3 regions of the Planococcus sp. 1R117A genome follow, and region 2 is predicted to be linked to each of the others. Evidence: riboswitches for the same ligand, from Rfam matches in the RefSeq annotation. Region 2 holds a riboswitch; each other region holds the start of a gene.
The links. A riboswitch is a leader RNA that binds a small molecule or an ion and turns the genes downstream of it on or off. The one in region 2 is predicted to bind lysine.

Region 1 (4,289 bases), on a different contig from region 2:
TGCGTGCCGAAGGATTTACTTAAATGCTGAATTTCAATTACGTTTTCCATAAGTTCTCCTCTTCCATTTCTGCTTATTGACCTGTCTATTCTTTGATTTTATGCGAAGTGTCTTCCGGATTCACTACTTGCATCGGCAAGCCGCCAATCATGCTGTAGTTTTTCGGCCCCGCCATTTTTCTTTCAAGTTTGCGCAATAGAAGTGTGATGCTGTATGTCATGATGAAATAAAGGACACAAGCGATAAAGAACGATTCGAAATAACGGAAGTTGTTCCCTGATACGGTTCTTGTCTGGAAAAACAATTCCGTCACTCCAATAACGCTTAGCACCGCCGTATCTTTAATATTGATGACAAACTGATTGCCTGTTGCCGGCAAAATATTGCGGATGACCTGCGGCATGACGACATTGATCATAGTTTGAAAATGGTTCATCCCAATGGCCTGGGCAGCTTCGAACTGTCCTTTATCGACGGAAATGATGCCGCCCCGAACAATTTCCGACATATAGGCCCCTGTATTGATGGATACAATGAATATGGCCGCTGTAAAGACGTCCAAATCGATTCCAAATGCCATGGCGGATCCATAGAAAATAACCATCGCCTGTACCATCATCGGTGTTCCCCGGAAAAATTCGATGTATGCAGAAAGAAGTCCGTTAATGACTTTCAAACCGATTTTTTTGATTCCCCGCTCCGGCATCGGAATGGTATGGATAATACCGATGATCAATCCAATAGCGGCTCCAATCAAAGTGCCGATCACTGAAATCCATAACGTCATGACCGCTCCGCGCAGGAACATGGGCCAGTTATCTGTAAGTATGGTGATAACCCATTCTAAACTCATTGTTTTCCTCCTAAAAATAGTTAAAACCGGCTGCATACATATGTAGCCGGCACCACCTAATCATTATTGGGCAGCTGGTTGGTTTTTAATTGCAGTATCCATAATTTCCTGGCGCTCTTCTTCAGAAATGCCAGCCAATGCTTTATTGATTTGTTCTGTCAGTTCACTGCCTTTTTCAAGCCCTACCGCAATTGCTGTGTCTTCTTCAGACGTTTCAAACCCGTCTTCAAATTCCACCATGGCAAAATTTTCATTGGCAGCAGAAGCACTCACCGCTTCCGGCCGTTCTGACACGTAGCCATCAATAATCCCTGATTCAAGCGCTACCCGCATGGAAGGGAAGCTTTCCATCGCTGTTTCTTTCGATACGCCTTCAATCTGGTCAATAACGGAATAATGGAAAGTGTTCAACTGTGCTGTGATTTTCGCTCCTTTAAAATCGGAAAGCGAAGTTGCCCCTTCATATTTGCCGCCTTTTTGAACGACCATAACCAACTCTGACGTATAGTACGGGTCTGAAAAATCAATGGTTGCTTTGCGCTCTGCCGTCGGTGACATGCCCGCAACGATGGCATCAATCTTGCCGGAAGTCAGAGCAGGCACCAGACCATCCCATTCCGTTTTTACAATTTCCAATTCCTTGCCCATGTCTTCAGCAATTCTTTTAGCAATTTCTACGTCATAGCCGCCTGCATATTCAGCGTTCCCTGAAATTTTCACAGCCTCGTTGGAGTCATCTCCCTGTGTCCAGTTGAACGGTGCATAAGCTGCTTCCATTCCCACTTTGAATGTCTCAGATTCTTCTGATGATCCGCCGCTTCCGGCTTCCTCGCTTGATCCGCATCCTGACATCAGCAGCATCGACGACAGGAACATGGTTGAAAATAACGTCAATTTTTTCTTCATAATTAAACTCTCCCCTTTGTGTTTGGTACCTTAGTGGTAATTGAATATACAAAAAGGGCACCTCTGCACAAAAAGACCTGAGGTAGACTCAGATCGCACTATACATAGTTGCCCTAAATCCTCTTCTTCGTCCCTGGATGAGATAGCTCTTCGCAATAAATCGGGAAATCCATTGCGACAGTCCTGCAGCTATTAACCGCAGACCCAGCATGCAATAGTGAGAGTTATTGCACACTTCGGCGACATTTCCTTCTCCTTGGGATCATCATTTTCTCGAACTCCTCCAAGGATTGTTAAACGTCGCGCCTCTACCTCACTGCAAAAAGTGTGAGGTAATATTCAATTCATGTTTTTCATAGTCTACATTGATATATTTTATCTGTCAATCCTATTTTTATTTATCAAAAATTTGTCCTGATTTTCTGTTTCCACAATGGGAGCAGAGACTTTTTGTTCAGCTTTCCCACTTATTTCTTTTGCACTAATTGACCTGGATCGGTGGCTTCTCCACCCACAGAGAAAGCAGGGAGATTTTCTTTAACCGCTTGGATTGCTTCTTCGATATTGTTGACCACCAAGAACTTTTTCTGCGAATCCGGGTATTGGAGGCCGGTATGCTTGTAGCGGGAATCGTAATAATGCTCCAGCAGCAGCTGAATGGCCGAAGCAAAATTGCCCGTTTCCAAATCCGATTCGATTTGCTTGGCGATAGGCATATGAATCCGCGATTTGATCCGCTGAAATGCTTCCATGCATTCTTCCTGATGTTCCGAAGGACGGTAATCTTCCAGGATTTCTTTCACCCGTTCTTCCATCGGCAAATCGATGACCAAATGGATGCTCCGATTTTTCAAATCACTTAAAAACGGCGGAATCACCACTTTCCCGATGCGATGGCTTTCTGCTTCAATCAGCACATAAGGAAAATTCTGCAGCTTTTTCAGCTGATGGACCAGAAGCGAATCAAAGACTTTCTGATTATGCGGTTCCAGACCGATCTGACCGAAAATCGATCCTTTATGATTGGCCATCCCTTCAAAATCAATGACCGGATATCCCTCTTCCTGCAGCGCCTTTAATACTCTTGTTTTCCCTGCGCCGGTTAATCCGTTTAATACAAATCCTTTCGAAGGGGTTTCCTTTTGTTCCAGCTCGGCTACCACCCATTTCCGATAAGCCCGGATGCCTTCATCAAGGCGATGGACATGGACGTTCATCAAACTCAAAAGAGTCGCTGTCGTTCTGCTGCGCATGCCTCCGCGCCAGCAAAACACCACTTTATCTCCTTCGACTTTCTTGAATGCCCGCACGAATTCCGGCAATTTTGCTGAAATGATTTCCAGCCCGCGTTCTTTTGCAGCTTCTACACTGACTTGTTTATAAAGCGTTCCGATTTCTGCCCGTTCCGCATCATCAAAAAATGGAATATTGATGCTTCCCGGTATAGTGAAATTTTTATATTCAGATGGCGACCGGACATCAATGAGCGCCATTTTTTTGTTTTCGATGACCGGAATCAGTTCTTCTACTTTAATATTGCTAAACATTCTTTTTCCCCCAAAAAGCCATTAAAAGGCTCTATAGTATGGCTTAAATTCTTCAAATTACATTTACAAGTATACACCCATTGAATCCATATAAAAGTTTTCATGGCTTGCTCTTTGTAAAAGCAAAGAAAAAAGCAAGCCGTATTGACAGGCCTGCCTTCTTTAATGGGAAAGTTATCCGACATTAACCGATTGGTGCTTCTCTTTATTTAGTCGCTTCATAAACCCGCATAGGCGGAAGATTCCGCAGAAAGAATTTATCTTGGGCATTGGAAAAATAGTCCCGCAGGTAAACCATCAAATGTTCGTCTTTTTGGAAAAAGGTTTGGTAAGGAAGAAATTTCCCTCCCGGCTTTAATACATGGCTTGTTCTTTTTACGATATTTTCACGGGTTTCTTCATCCATTAACGAGAACGGGATACCCGAAATCACATAATCCACTATTTCGACTCCATGCTGATGGACGATTTCATGCACATTTTCTGCACTGTCATGGTGAATTTTCAACCGGGGATCTCTGGTGTTTTCCCTTAAGTAATCAACAAAATTATCATTAAGTTCAATGGCAATGATCAGGGAATCTGGCGTCATATGCTCAAGCAAATAATTGGTGAATACACCTGTAGCAGGCCCATATTCAACAATCACTACTTTTTTGCTGAGATCCATTTTTTCACATACTTCCCGTACCCCCATCTTTGAAGTCGGCGTAATGGAGGCGATGTTCCGGTCTTTGATTAAATTCTTCACGTATTCTATTGTACTCATTTTTCTGGCCCCCTGTTCACAATTGGCTTAGCTGTAAGCAAACTATTTATGCAGAACATCGTAAAAAAATAAGAAAGCATCAATAACTTTTTCTAACTTTAACAGCAATTTAAACTCTAATTGGAACAACTATCGCTTTCTGGGAAAGCACTTTGCTTGAATCTATTTTCTCTTTATTCCAGGATGTTATCTGGAAGGTTGTTTTTATCATATA
Region 2 (4,289 bases):
TCGGAACAGCTTTTACTTTTTTCCCGGAATTGACCCCGCAGAAAATTGTCGGGCTTTCCGTAATTATGATGATTTTTACCGGATTGTCTTCAACTCTTTCTTATATGAAAGTAAAGACGGTCGACTACAAGAGCGCCTTTATCTTTTTTATTGGCAGTGTCCCTGGAACCATTATTGGGGCATTTGTAAATAAAGGATTGGATTTGCCTTCCTTTAACTTATATTTCGGCATCTTACTGGTATTCCTTTCCATATTGCTGTTGGTCCGGAACCGGTTGAAAGAAGTACAGTGGTTTGTTAATAATGGCCGGAAAATACGTTTTAAAGACTCCATGAACAAAGAATATGTTTATGGTTATCCGGTGTGGGCTGCTCTGCTGCTGACTTTTGCAGTAGGCTTTGCTTCTGGTTTGTTTGGAATCGGCGGAGGTTCGATTATGGTGCCAGCCATGATTTTACTATTTTTATTTCCACCGCATGTTGCCGTCGGAACCTCAATGTTCATGGTCTTTTTATCATCGATTGTAAACTCCATAACCCATATGTCTCTTGGCAATGTTCCCTGGATCTACACGTTGGCGGTAGTGCCAGGGGCTTATATAGGAGCGAAGGTAGGGGCGGCGTTAAACAAAAAACTGAAATCAGAGACGCTAGTAGCTATCTTGCGGATTGCTTTGTTATTATTGGGACTGCGTTCAATTTACGAAGGATTATTTAGTTCTTAAAGAGGTGTAAGTTATGGGTGAAACCATTCATATTTATCATACAAACGATTTGCATAGCCATTTTTCCAATTGGCCTCGCATCAAGAATTTATTGAGTGAACGAAAACGGTGGCATCAGGAAGAAGGAGATGTTTGTTTAATCCTTGATATCGGGGACCATGTTGACCGGTCTCATCCATACACTGAAGGGACTGCCGGAAAAGGCAACGTGGAGTTATTAAATGATGCTGAATACGATGCCGTGACAATAGGCAATAATGAAGGTATAACGCTGTCCAAAAAAGAATTGGAAGAATTATATGTGCAAGCGGATTTCGATGTAATTGTAGCTAATCTCTATGAGCCGGATGGCAAGCGCCCCGAATGGGCAAAACCTTACCAGCTGCTGAAAACTCAAGGGGGCTTAACGATTGGACTGGTCGGGGCAACGGCTGAGTTTACCCCTTTCTATAAGCGGCTGGGATGGACAATCACAGATGCCAAGGATGCCATTATAGAGGCTGTAGAAGCCATTAAAGATGAAGTGGACCTAATTGTCTGCCTTTCTCATCTTGGCGTGAAAGAAGATGAGTATTTGGCGGAACTATGCCCGGAAATTGATGTGATTCTGGGAGCCCATACGCATCACATTTTTCATGAAGGAAAACTAATCGGCGATACATTGCTCGGGGCGGCTGGCAAATTTGGCATGTATATTGGCCATGTAACGATTGAACCGGCCATTCATGAGAAAAAAGCCGAATTGATTGAAACGTCTTCGCTTCGTGGATCAGATGAAGACTTTAATGACATGCTCATCGAGCAAGGAAAATCACAATTGAATGAACCGGTCTTTTATAATGAAGATGAACTGAAAGCGGAATGGTTTAAAGATTCCCAGCTGGCCGAACTGTTCGGAGAAGCACTGCTGGAATTCTCTGGAGCTGATTGCGCCATATTCAATGCAGGATTGTTTATGGAAGACATGCCGGTCGGGGAAACGACCCGTTATGATTTCCATAAAATGCTGCCTCATCCGATCAATCCCTGCCTCATCAGTTTGACGGGCGCTGAATTGAAAGAAATCTACCAGCAGTCATTAAATGCGGAATGGCCCAATATCGAGCTGAAAGGCATGGGATTTCGGGGTGCGGTATTCGGCAATATCATCCGCATCAATCTTGAAATGAAAAACCATCAATTGTTCATTGGCGGAAAGTTGGCAGGACATAATGAAACTTTCCAGCTGGTCACATTGGACATGTTCACATTCGGGTATTTTTTCCCGTCGCTGAAACGCGCTCCGAAAAAGTATTTCATGCCCGAATTCCTGAGGGATGTATTTAGTCAATATTTCCGAAGCAAAGCTCTCAAATGAAAGAAAATTCAAAGTTAATATACATTTGATTTTGCAATAAGATTGGGCTATGCTTACAAAGAATTAAAAATTGATGGGTAGAGGCTGCAAAACTTATAAGTCCGATGTGCGAGTGTGACAACGTTGAACACATCCAAAAGGAAGTTTTGCCGAAGTTCTTTTTTTGCTGTCACTGAAAAAAGAGCTGGGGGTATTCTGAACAAGAATGCCACTGTCGTTTATGATGAATCATAGGCGAAGAGCTACAGGGTTGTTTGATGTTTTGAAGCACAGACGAATTGTAGAAAGCTGACTGTACCCAGTAGGGACACGGTCAGCTTTTTTTCTTTCTCTTCCATCCTAAAAAAACAGGAGGGATCATTACCATGGAAAATACAGTTTTTTCGATTTTGCCGCCAATCATCGCGATTGTTATGGTGTTGCTGACTCGCCGTGTGCTATTGTCACTCGGAGCAGGAATCGTAGCAGGGGCGTTGATTCTGACTTCTTTTGCACCGCTGGAAGCGCTGCAGGAATTGTTTAACTCATTCGCTATCACTTTTTGGGACGAAGGCTTTAACGCTTATAATGTTTACATTATTTTATTCCTCTTCTTATTGGGGATTATTACTGCATTTGTCAGCTTGTCAGGAGGCAGTCTTGCTTTCGCGGAATGGGCATCTAAGCGCATCAAATCAAGAAGAGGCGCAAAAGTCCTTACAGTAATTCTCGGTATGATCATTTTTATCGATGATTATTTTAATGCTTTGGCTGTAGGGCAAGTCGCTAAACCGATTACAGACCGTTATAGAGTATCACGCGCGAAACTTGCATATTTCATCGATTCGACAGCTGCACCGGTTTGTGTAATTTCTCCAGTATCCAGCTGGGGGGCGGCGATTATCGGAATCATCGCAACTATTTTGGCTGAGCAGACATATGTCCAATCTTCAGCTCTTGAGGCATTTGTCTTAATGGCGCCTATGAACTTTTATGCAATTGCCACTTTGGCTATCGTCTTTTTCGTAGCAATTCGTGATGTGGACTTTGGAGCCATGAAAAAGCATGAGACTCTGGCAATCGTCGACGGCCAACTATTTAATCCAAACAAAGTTATACCTGGTGAAATGAAAGAAGAATTCCCAACCCACTCACACGGACGTGTCCAAGATTTACTGTTGCCAATTTTATTATTGGTTGTTGGAACAATCGGGGCGATGATTTGGACCGGGTACCAAAATGCTGGTCAAGTTGCTGATATCTGGTTGATTTTTGAAAATACAGATGTTCCGGCTTCGCTGATGACCGGTGGGCTTCTAGGAGCGTTTACTTCAATTGTCCTTTATGTACTTCAGATGAAACGTAATGAAACGGCGAACGCGACTTGGGTCGGAAAAGGGGTTATTGCTGGGATCAAATCCATGGCAGGCGCCGTTTTCATCCTGATTTTCGCTTGGTCATTAAGTTATTTAATAGGAGCACTTGAAACCGGAATTTATCTTTCGGAGATTGTTACGGAAAACAATGTTCCAATAGAAATTCTGCCGGTCCTGTTATTTATTCTGGCAGGGGTTATGGCATTCTCAACAGGCACTTCCTGGGGCTCATTCGGCATCCTCTTGCCGATTGCAGGGAACATCATGGCTCAAGCTGCACCTGAGCTCTTATTGCCGGCATTATCTGCGGTTCTCGCTGGAGCGGTATTTGGTGATCACTGTTCACCAATTTCTGATACGACTATTCTGTCTTCAACAGGGGCAGGGAGCAATCACATGGACCATGTACTGACGCAGCTTCCGTATGCTTTGACAGCTGCGGGCATCGCCGCTATAGGGTATATTATCATAGGTTTTACTGGATCTCTCTTATTTTCTTTAGGTGCAGTTATCATTATTCTTTTGATATTATTCCTTGTATGGTCTCGGAGAACCACAATTCTTGAAAAGCGCGTTAAACTCCAATGATTCAAGAAGCAGAGAACCTTGTTCTCTGCTTTTTTGTTATTGAAGTAATAGCTTTATGTAAAAACTTTGCTGAATTATCTTTACTTTGAACATTCCCCTCGTTATACTATTTTTAGATTAGTAAATAATCTGAATATAAACAAACTTCCTATTTTTCTGGAAAGAGGATGGAAGAAAACAAGGAGGAAGGTAAATGGAACGTTCGCAATGGGGTACGCGCGCCGGTTTTGTTATGGCGGCAGTGGGATCGGCTGTAGGTCTAGG
Region 3 (4,289 bases), on a different contig from region 2:
TGACTTTCAAACAACCCAAAATCACCAGGACTTTGGTTATGAAATTATTCGAGACCATATATTTCCAGAAACTTTAGGCAAGCATGAAGAAGATATTCTTTACTGACCGGGAAAATCATTAGCCGGAAAATTTCCGTCCATTCCTTGGAAGAAGCGCAACACCTTTTTCGACTAGCTCATTCCGGCTGACTGATGCTCAAAAAAAGCATGGAAAAGCTTGATAGTGCACCATTATCTACTTCTGAGTCCGCGCAGCGCTGCTTTAAATTAGAAGCTGGATTCCGGGCCCAGCAAAAACAAGCAATCGATGATTATTTAACCGAAGCCTCTGTCGAAACCCAATATAAAAGAAATCAAGTCCGCATCACTTTAAAAACCGGCCTCCATGAAAAAGCATGAATTTCAAAACCCACTTCGCAAAAGCGCAGTGGGTTTTATTGTTCTTATATTTGAATAATAATTTCATTTTACCTTTATAAACATTTGCCGAATTGTCATTTTCCTGACATATCTACTTAAAAGAAAGCGGCTTCCTGTTTATCAACTTCAAACCTGCATGGTTTTTTTAATCGCCAAGTGACGTGTTCACTTCTTTTTATTAAGATAAACCGAATGCGTCATGCAAAGCGTTCGCTGATTTTTTCATATCCGCTTCCGGCACTACGACAGAAATTTTAATCTCAGAAGTGCTGACCATCTTCACTGGAATTTCCTGCAAGCGAAGAATATCGAACATTTGTGCAGCTACCCCGGGATTGGAGACCATGCCGGATCCGACAATTGACACTTTCGATAAACCGACTTCAAAATTAGCATTTGAGAATTTAATGTCTGACTGGAATTCGTTCAATACCCGCTTTGTTTCTTCCAGGCTGTCTTGTTTAATGGAAAATGAGACAGACGGCGGGAATTCATCCGTGATGCTTTGGACAATGATGTCAACATCGATATGGTTTTCCGCCAGTTTCGTAAATATATTCGCCAATGAACCGTTGAATGGTTTTTCATACGAGACGGTCACCCGGGCAATTCCAGGTTCAAACGCTACGCCTCTGACTATTAAGTTTTTCTCCACAGTGATCACCTCTTGTATGATTGTGCCCGGTTCATCCGAATAACTTGCTCTGACCGACAACGGGACTTTATTGTTTTTCGCAAATTCGACAGCACGAGGATGCAGGACGCCTGCACCGAGGTTGGCAAGTTCAAGCATTTCATCATATGAAATTTGCTCGAGTTTACGGGCTCCTGTCACATGACGCGGATCCGATGTATAAACACCATCGACATCGGTGTAGATTTCACATTTATCGGCCTCTAACGCAGCTGCCAATGCCACCGCAGTCGTATCTGAGCCGCCGCGGCCAAGTGTCGTGATATTGCCAATCTTATCAACGCCCTGGAACCCGGCAACCACGCAGAAATAGCCATTATCCAGAACCCGTTCCAAACGCTCTGTATGGATGGTTTCGATGCGGGCGTTGCGCGGAACGGATTCCGTTTCAATGCCCGCTTGCCATCCGGTGAACGATAAAGCTTCATGCCCTAATGATTTAAAGGCCATGGCAAGCAGAGAAATTGTTACTTGCTCTCCCGTAGCCAACAGCATATCCATTTCCCGTTTCGGCGGTTCGGCAGAAATTTCCCCTGCCAGTTTGAGCAGTGTATCTGTCGTTTTGCCCATCGCTGATACCACGATTACTACACGATAGCCTTTTTCTTTTTCAAGGATTGCCCGCTTGGCCACTTCAATGATTTTTTCGGGTGTTGCAACGGACGTCCCGCCAAACTTCATTACGATCGTCTTCATTTCATCCACTCCCACATTTTAAGATGTGGCTCTCAACATGTCAGGCACTGGGTGCCAGGCAATAAAAAAAGGTAGCTCACCGGTTCTACGGCAAGCTACCTCTTTTATCATGTACGAATACGAAAAACGTCCATGTGAGATAGCCCTCCAGAGATTTACTCTGACAGCCCGGCATTTCTTAAATGCCGGACCAGCATATGGGTTTGCAAAAATCCCCTACACTTCGGCGACCGCCCCTTTCCCCACTCTTCACAGATTCTGCAAATCTCCGAATGGCTACTATTGACGTTCGCGCCTCTATCATCACTTTTCCAAGTGATTCAATTATGTTTTTACGATAGCATGTTATTGCTCACTTGGCAATGCCTGCTGAACAAAATGCTGCTGAATGGATTTGGCCAGATTCTCAGGCATGCCCGCCTGGCGCAATTCTTCTATCGTCGCTTCTTTTATCTTTTTGACAGAACCGAAATGCTTTAACAATTTCTTCTTGCGTTTTGGCCCTACGCCTTCCAAGTCATCGAGCGCGGACTGGATGGAATTTTTCCCGCGCAGCTGACGGTGGAATGTGATGACAAATCGGTGCACTTCATCCTGGATGCGCTGCAGCAGATAAAACGCTTCACTCGTGCGTTTTAACGGCACAACTTCGATTGGATCCCCGTATAGAAGCTGAGAAGTCTGGTGCTTTGTGTCTTTAGCAAGGCCGGCAATCGGAATCGATAAGCCAAGCTCGTCTTCTAAAATCTCGCGCGCCGACTCCATCTGCCCTTTTCCTCCATCAATGACGATCAAGTCCGGGAGTGGAAGCCCATCTTTCAAAACACGCGAATAGCGGCGCCGGATTACTTCCCGCATAGCAGCGTAATCATCCGGTTTCGAGGCATTGCGGGTTTTATACTTGCGGTAATCTTTTTTCGACGGTTTGCCGTCGATAAATGTGATCATTGCAGAAACTGCGTCAGCTCCTTGGATATGTGAGTTATCAAACGCTTCGATGCGGAGCGGCGTTTCAATATTCATCGCTTCTCCCAATTCAATGCAGGCACCAACAGTCCGTTCTTCCTGGCGCTCAAGCAGCTGAAACTTTTCTTTTATGGCAATCTCCGCATTTTTCTTCGCCAGATCCAGCAAATCCTTTTTCTTGCCGCGCTGAGGCACCAGTACGCGGAGGTCGAGCCATTCCCGGACCAAATCCGTGTCTATCCCTTCCGGAACCAGGATTTCATTTGGCTTCATATGGTGCGACTGCTCGTAAAACTGGCCGAGATACGTCATAAATTCTTCCTGAGGGTCGCGGTATAACGGAAACAGTGAGACATCGCGCTCAATGAGCTTGCCTTGGCGCACGAAAAACACCTGCACGCACATCCAGCCCTTGTCGATGGCATAGGCAAAAACGTCGCGGTTGGTAAAATCGTTCATGGCCATTTTCTGCTTTTCCATGACCGTTTCAATATGGATAATCTGATCCCGGTATTCCTTGGCTCGCTCAAATTCCAAATTCTCAGCGGCTTCCGACATCTTTTCAACCAGCTGCTCTTTGACTTCACGGAAACCGCCGTTCAGGAATTTCGTGATGCCTTCGATCATATTTTGATACGTTTCCTGTTCGACCGGTTTGATGCACGGCGCCAAACACTGCCCCATATGGTAATACAGGCAGGCACGGTCAGGCATGGTATGGCATTTCCGGAGCGGATACAGACGATCGAGCAATTTCTTCGTTTCACTTGCCGCGTAAGCATTGGGATAAGGACCGAAATACTTGCCTTTATCCCGCTTCACTTGCCGTGTGATGATGAGCTTTGGATGGCGCTCACCTGTAATTTTCAAGTATGGGTAGGTCTTGTCATCTTTCAGCATGATATTGTATTTTGGATCATGCTTTTTGATCAAGTTCAGCTCCAGAATCAGCGCTTCTTTTTCTGAACTTGTTACGATATATTCAAAATCCTCTATTTCGCCTACCAGCCGCTGTGTTTTGGCATCATGGCTTCCCGTAAAATACGATCGTACGCGGTTTTTCAGCACTTTCGCTTTACCGACATAGATGATCGTATTTTGGCGGTCTTTCATCAAATAGCAGCCAGGCTGATCCGGAAGTATCGCTAATTTATGTTGAATCAATTCATTTGCCATAATCTCACCCTATTAAAAAACCGGGCACCATTACGGGACCCGGTTTAGAATTATGCGTGTTGGTTAACCAATTCTGCTAAAGCTTCTTTTGGTCTGAAACCAACCACTTTGTCAACTGTTTCTCCATCTTTCATCAACAATAGAGTCGGAATTGACATAATGCCGTATTTGCCGGCTGTTTCTTGGTTTTCGTCAACATCTACTTTTACGATTTTTACTTTATCGCTCATTTCAGCGTCTAACTCTTCTAGAACTGGAGCGATCATTTTACAAGGTCCGCACCAAGTAGCCCAAAAATCTACTAATACTAAACCTTCTGAGATTTCTTGTGAAAAGT

Region 1: another riboswitch for lysine. It lies ahead of ACSFXN_RS04915 (transporter substrate-binding domain-containing protein); the one in region 2 lies ahead of ACSFXN_RS16520 (Na+/H+ antiporter NhaC family protein).
Region 3: another riboswitch for lysine. It lies ahead of ACSFXN_RS08850 (aspartate kinase); the one in region 2 lies ahead of ACSFXN_RS16520 (Na+/H+ antiporter NhaC family protein).

Annotation. Positions count from the first base shown of each region.
Region 1 covers NZ_JBPRLO010000001.1:1,046,156-1,050,444, forward strand. Annotated here, with positions in the region: gene ACSFXN_RS04905 (amino acid ABC transporter ATP-binding protein) at 1-50, opposite strand, end outside; gene ACSFXN_RS04910 (amino acid ABC transporter permease) at 86-853, opposite strand; gene ACSFXN_RS04915 (transporter substrate-binding domain-containing protein) at 917-1,759, opposite strand; lysine riboswitch at 1,895-2,078, opposite strand; gene mnmH (tRNA 2-selenouridine(34) synthase MnmH) at 2,227-3,306, opposite strand; gene ACSFXN_RS04925 (class I SAM-dependent methyltransferase) at 3,512-4,075, opposite strand.
Region 2 covers NZ_JBPRLO010000006.1:38,198-42,486, reverse strand. Annotated here, with positions in the region: gene ACSFXN_RS16530 (sulfite exporter TauE/SafE family protein) at 1-725, shown strand, start outside; gene ACSFXN_RS16525 (bifunctional metallophosphatase/5'-nucleotidase) at 739-2,082, shown strand; lysine riboswitch at 2,153-2,335, shown strand; gene ACSFXN_RS16520 (Na+/H+ antiporter NhaC family protein) at 2,448-4,025, shown strand; gene ACSFXN_RS16515 (sodium-dependent transporter) at 4,219-4,289, shown strand, end outside.
Region 3 covers NZ_JBPRLO010000002.1:687,931-692,219, forward strand. Annotated here, with positions in the region: gene ACSFXN_RS08845 (hypothetical protein) at 208-399, shown strand; gene ACSFXN_RS08850 (aspartate kinase) at 599-1,810, opposite strand; lysine riboswitch at 1,943-2,118, opposite strand; gene uvrC (excinuclease ABC subunit UvrC) at 2,156-3,952, opposite strand; gene trxA (thioredoxin) at 4,003-4,289, opposite strand, start outside.